Regions from separate parts of the Mesorhizobium shonense genome, predicted to be linked through region 2. Evidence: riboswitches for the same ligand, from Rfam matches in the RefSeq annotation. Region 2 holds a riboswitch; the other holds the start of a gene.

Region 1 (3,137 bases), on a different contig from region 2:
TAGATGGCGACCTCCAGCGTCGTCGCCGACGGCCCGCCGCCGAGCGTCAGCACGATGGTGAAGGACGTGATGCAGAGCATGAACACCAGTCCGGCGACGCCCGGCAATGCCGCGCGCAGCGCCGGCCATTCGATCAGCCGCAACGCCGGCCGGGCGCCCATGCCGAGCTGGCTCGCCAGCCGCCACTGGTCGGTGGGCACGGTAGCCAACGATTCCAGGAACAGGCGCGTGGCCAAAGGCAGGTTGAAGAAGACATGCGCGATAAGGATACCGGACAGGCCGTAGATGCCGGGCCATTCCCCGCCGCCGAATTTACCGAGGACGCCGGCGAAATAACCGGCGCGGCCATAGAGCGCCAGCACGCCGAGCGCCGCGACGATCGCCGGCAGCGCCAGCGGGACGGTGAAGAGCTGCAGGATCAGCCGACGCCCGGGAAAGGTCGGGTGCCTGGACAGGGCGCGCGCGACCAGCATCGCCGGCGCGACCGACAACAGCGTCGACAGCAGCGCCTGCCACAGCGTGAAGCGGGCGACGCGCAAGAGATAGCCGTCGAAGGCAGCGAGAGCGCCGGACGGGTCGTGCACGCCTTCGACAGCGAGACCGGCGAAGGCGCCGCCGATGAGCAAGGCGATTACCGCGAGGGCAACGATGCCGGCGGTGACGCGGAAGTCAGAGCGCGGCGCGGACTGCACGCTGCACCACTTGGGTTTGAGCTAGCGAACGCTGAGTTCCTTCGCGCCCCCCTCTGTCCTGCCGGACATCTCCCCCTCCAGGGGGGAGATTGGAAGCTCGAGCGCCCCGCTCAGTCCTGCAACGTTTGAGATTGGCGAAGGTCGAGGTGACAGCCAATCTCCCCCCTTGAGGGGGAGATGTCCGGCAGGACAGAGGGGGGTGGCTTGGCGCAACCATCGAAAACTTTACTTGCTCATCGCCGCCAGCCACTCATCCACCCAGGCCTTGCGGTTGGCCGCGACCTCTTCGGGGCTGAAAAGCAGGGTCTTGGTCGGCTTCACCAGTCTGTCGAAGGCCGGGTTGAGCGGCTTGTCGGTCTTGCCGGCCGGGAACATCCAGTTGGTTTCCGGGATGACGTCCTGGAATTTCGGCCCGGTCATGAAAGCGATGAACTTTTCCGCCAGTGGGTTCTTCGCGCCGGTCGTGGTGATGCCGGCAACCTCGATCTGCAGGTATTCGCCCTCCTCGAAGGAAGCCGCCTGGTAGCGCTCGGTCTTTTCGGCGACCATATGGTAGGCCGGCGAGGTGGTGTAGGACAGCACCATCGGCGCTTCGCCCTTGGTGAACAGGCCATAGGCTTCGCTCCAGCCAGGCGTCACCGTGAGCACCTTTGACTTGAGCTTGGCCCAGGCTTCCGGCGTCCTGTCGCCGTAGACCGACTTCACCCAGAGCAGCAGGCCAAGGCCCGGCGTCGAGGTGCGCGGATCCTGGATGACGATCTTGTCGGCGGCGCTGCCCTCGACCAGTTCCTTCAAGCTCTTCGGCGGGCTCTTCAGCTTCTGGGTATCGTAGACGACGGCGAAATAGCCGTAGTCGAAGGGCACGAAGGTGTCGTCCTTCCAGCCGCCGGGCACGTTTATGTCAGCGACCGCGCCATGCGGCGCGAACAAACCGGTCGCCTTGGCGTCCGCCGTCAGGTTGGTGTCGAGCCCGAGCACGACGTCGGCCTTGGTGCCGGCGCCTTCCAGCTTGACGCGGTTGAGCAGCGCCACGCCGTCGGCGACCGAGACGAATTCGAGATCGCAGCCGCATTCGGCTTCGAATTCCTTCTTCACCGCGGGCCCCGGACCCCAGTCGGCGGTGAAGCTTTCATAGGTGTAGACGGTGAGCTTGTCCTTCGCCTCGGCAGGCCCGACGCCCGCCAAAAGCGAAACCAGGCCCGTTGCGAGAATAAGCTGGGACAATAGTGAGCGCATCGGCGCCTCCGTCGTTCGCGTGACAAGGAATTGAGGCGCCGGATGGTCCGAAACGTCTAATCCCTCCGCCGGTACAAACCGGATCAGGTTCAGCGGGTTGGCATTGTCGCCTCTCAGCCGGTTCGCAAAGTCAGCGTCCGGCACCCCGTTAGAGCACTGCGAGACATAGGCCCGGCCGAAGCGGCGCGCAAGCGGAAGTTGCCGGGCATCCAGTTGCATCGCCGCTAACTCCGGAACGCTGCTCCGTTGCGTTTGGATGCGCCCGGCTTCCGTTTCGCGGGCAGGGCTGGTAAGGGCGACGCCCATGGGCACATTCACCATCCTGCTTGGCGGCGAACTCGTCCGCACGCCTCGACTCGAGCGCCAGATCGAAGGCTCTCGCGTCATCGCCGCCGACGCCGGCATCGGCCATGCGCACATGCTCGGCCTCGTGCCGGAGCTCTGGGTCGGCGATTTCGACTCGGTGCCGGCGAACCTGCCGGATGATCTCGCCGCCGTCCCGCGTAAAATCTTTCCGGCCGAAAAGGACATGACCGATGGCGAGCTCGCCATCGCCGAGGCGCTTGCGCGCGGCGCCACCAGCCTGGTGCTGGCCGGCGCCTTTGGCGGTAAGCGCGCCGACCATGCCTTCCTGCATCAGGCTCTCAGCGTGCGGCTGGCCGAGGCGGGCACGACGGTGCTGCTGACCAGCGGCGCGCAGGAAGGCGTGCCCGTCCTGCCGGGCAAAGCCAGTTTCGACTACGCCGACGGCACGCTGTTCTCGGTGCTCGGCTTCTCCGACCTCGCCGGCCTGACGGTCACCGGCGCCAAATGGCCGCTCGACCGTGTCGAGGTGGCGTTCGGCTCCTCGCTCACTATATCAAACGAGGTCAAAGGGCAGCTTGGCATCGCGCTGGAGCGCGGCCGGGCGCTGCTGCTCGCCCACCCCTATCCTCTTCCCGAAAGCTGACATGGCGCCGCCACTCCTCAATCTCGACGGCATTAAACTGACCTTCGGCGGCACGCCGCTGCTCGACGGCGCGGCGCTGAGCGCCTCCGCCGGCGAGAAGATCGCGCTGGTCGGCCGCAACGGTTCCGGCAAGTCGACGCTGCTCAAGATCGCCGCCGGGCTGATCGAGCCGCAGGACGGCGAGGTCTTTCGCCAGCCTTCGGCCACGGTTCGCTACCTGCCGCAGATGCCCGACATGGATGGCTTCGCCAGCGTGCGCG
Region 2 (3,137 bases):
CGATCGAGGCGCTGAACGTGCTCTATGACGAGGGCTTGATCGACAACGCCGCCTCGACCGGCGAGTACCTTTTGCAGCGGCTGCGGACGCTGAAGGAAAAATATCCGAAGATCATCAAGGACGTGCGGGGCAAGGGCTTCATGATCGGGCTCGAGTTCCACGATTTCTCGCAGACACTGCCGATGGTGCTGCGTCCAGTGGTCAGCGTGCTCGACGACAAACTGAAGGGCTCGCTGTCGGGCTTCGTCGGCGCGCTCTTGTTGCGCGACTATGACGTGCTCGTCGCTTTCACCGAATACAACCGCAACGTCATTCGGCTCGAGCCGCCGCTGATCTGCCAGCGCGAGCATGTCGACCGCTTCGTCGATGCCTTCGACAGCCTGCTCTCGCGCGGCATCGTGGCCATCGTGAAGGATTTCGTGAATAGCCAGGTCCGCTGAGACAGACGATGCTGACCAGGCCGCCAGCCGCTCCCGCCAATCCGCTCGACCGGCTGACCGAAGCCGGTCTTACCTGGGGCGAGGGGGTTTACGCGAGATGGGCCGCGCCGATCGGTGCGGCCGCCTTCTCGCTCTACATCCTGCTCACTGCTGTGACGGCCTGGTTCATGCCGGACGCCAACTGGGATATGCTGCCTTATCTGGCGATCGCCGAGGAAGGCACCTATCCCGACCCGCAGGCGCTGCATGACTATGCCTACGGTGCGGTCAAGGCCGACGTGTCGGCCGGCGACTACAAGGCGCTGACCGACGATGGCGGCGGCTTTCGCAGCCACATGACCGAGAATGCCGCCGACTTCCATTCGCTGCTCGGCATGTACCGGATCAAGTTCCTCTACGCTGAAATCCTGTCGAGCCTCAGCCATGTCGTGTCGCCGGTCGAGGCGATGCGGCTGGTGCAGGTGTTTTCGGTGCTGTTGTTCGGCATCATCACGCTCGCCTGGCTGCGCTCGGAGGGCGCGCTGGCACTGGCGCCGGTCGCCGTCGCCGTCCTGATCATGGCCGATCTCGGCGACGCGGCGCGCGCATCGATGCCGGACCTGTTGTGCTCGGCGCTGTTCCTCGGCGGGCTGTTTGCCTTTGTGCGCAAACGCGAGGTGGCGACGGCGATCCTGCTTTTCCTGGCCTTCATGGCGCGTCCGGACAACATCGTTTTCCTCGCCATCTTCGCCGTGCTTTTGGTCGCCTTCCGGCAGAAGGCATGGGGCGCGCTCGCCGGTTTCGCCGCCTCGTTCATCGCCTATTTCGCCATTTCGCACTGGGCGCAGCATCCCGGCTGGTGGCCGCATCTGTGGTTCTCCAGCATTGAGCAGCACTACAACATGGACGGCTTCGAGCCGCCGTTCTCGGTGGCGGCCTATCTCAAGGCCTTTGCCGCCTCGGTGGTGCGCGCCGTCAACGTCAACACCTGGGTCGGCGTGTCGGTGCTGGCTTTAGCCGGCTGGTATGGGCTCGACCGCGCCGGCTTGCGGCTCGACCGCCGCGCCGGCATCCTGCTCGCGGCTCTCGTATTCGGCGTGCTGGCGAAGTTCACGGTCTTCCCGATCCACGATACCCGCATCTATTTTCCCAATCTTCTGCCGCCCTTCCTGCTGCTGGCCGCGCCGCTGATGGCGCTGTGGGGATCGGCAGCCAAGGGCGGTCGCCGCGCGCTGCAAGTCGAGCCGCAATCGCCGCCCGAACGCGCTTGACAAGACGGCGCGGGCCCGTTCAACTTGAAGCATTCACCAGGGGAGTCCCGGCAAGGGGCTGAGATACTGCTGGCTTTCGCGGCGCAGTGACCCGTTGAACCTGATCCAGTTCATACTGGCGTAGGGACGGTGCAAGCGCTTTGCGGGACTCCATGCCCGAAGACCTGTGTCGAGCAGGCAGACCAAAGCGTCCTACATCCTTCCGGCACAGAACTGGGTCTCCAATGCAGTTGAGCAAAGGAGCCTCAAATGAATGCCTTGACCCTCACCGTTTCGACGGGACCGCTGCCAGCCTCACGGAAGATCCACAAGACCGGCATTATCCATCCGCAGATCAGGGTGCCGATGCGCGAGATCAGCGTGCATCCGACCGCAGGCGAGCCGCCGGTGACGGTCTACGATCCATCAGGCCCGTATACCGATCCGGCGATCGAAACGAACATTGAAAAGGGACTTGTCCGGCTTCGCCGGGACTGGATCGCGGCGCGCGGCGATGTCGAAGCCTATGACGGCCGCCATGTGAGGCCGGAGGACAACGGATTTGCGACCGGCGAACGGCTGACGCCGGAATTCCCCATCCGCAACCGTCCGTTGCGGGCGAAAGCCGGCAAGGCGGTGACGCAGCTTGCCTATGCGCGCGCAGGGATCATCACGCCCGAGATGGAATTCGTGGCCATCCGCGAGAACCTTGGCCGCGAGATGCTGCGTGGCAAGCTGCAACAGGACGGGGAAGCGTTCGGTGCGTCGATCCCGGATTTCGTCACGCCGGAATTCGTGCGCGACGAGGTGGCGCGCGGCCGTGCGATCATCCCCGCCAACATCAACCATCCGGAGAGCGAGCCGATGATCATTGGCCGCAATTTCCTGGTGAAGATCAACGCCAATATCGGCAATTCCGCCGTCACCTCCTCGATGGCCGAAGAGGTCGAAAAGATGGTTTGGGCGATCCGCTGGGGCGCCGACACGGTGATGGACCTATCGACCGGCCGCAACATCCACAACATCCGCGAATGGATCGTGCGCAACGCGCCGGTGCCGATCGGCACCGTACCGCTCTACCAGGCGCTCGAGAAGGTTGGCGGCATTGCCGAGGACCTGACCTGGGAGGTCTATCGCGACACGCTGATCGAGCAGGCCGAGCAGGGCGTCGACTATTTCACCATCCACGCCGGGGTGCGGCTGCACTACATCCCTCTGACCGTCGACCGGGTCACGGGCATCGTCTCGCGCGGCGGGTCGATCATGGCCAAATGGTGCCTGCACCATCACCGGGAGAGCTTCCTTTACGAGCATTTCGAGGAAATCTGCGACATCGCCCGAGCCTATGACGTCTCCTTCTCGCTCGGCGACGGCCTCCGCCCCGGCTCGATCGCGGATGCCAACGATGCGGCGCAGTTCGCCGAGCTGGAGACGCTTGGCGAACTGACGAAGATCGCCTGGGCAAAGG

What was found. A riboswitch is a leader RNA that binds a small molecule or an ion and turns the genes downstream of it on or off. The one in region 2 is predicted to bind thiamine pyrophosphate.
Region 1: linked by a shared signal. The riboswitch ahead of thiB (thiamine ABC transporter substrate binding subunit) and the one ahead of thiC (phosphomethylpyrimidine synthase ThiC) in region 2 are both predicted to bind thiamine pyrophosphate.

What each region holds. Positions count from the first base shown of each region.
Region 1 covers NZ_JBEPLM010000023.1:9,552-12,688, forward strand. The annotation lists gene thiP (thiamine/thiamine pyrophosphate ABC transporter permease) at 1-692, opposite strand, end outside; gene thiB (thiamine ABC transporter substrate binding subunit) at 918-1,928, opposite strand; TPP riboswitch at 1,972-2,086, opposite strand; gene ABID26_RS33585 (thiamine diphosphokinase) at 2,233-2,877, shown strand; gene ABID26_RS33590 (ABC-F family ATP-binding cassette domain-containing protein) at 2,879-3,137, shown strand, end outside.
Region 2 covers NZ_JBEPLM010000008.1:47,024-50,160, forward strand. The annotation lists gene ABID26_RS20615 (aspartate aminotransferase family protein) at 1-440, shown strand, start outside; gene ABID26_RS20620 (hypothetical protein) at 449-1,690, shown strand; TPP riboswitch at 1,719-1,835, shown strand; gene thiC (phosphomethylpyrimidine synthase ThiC) at 1,940-3,137, shown strand, end outside.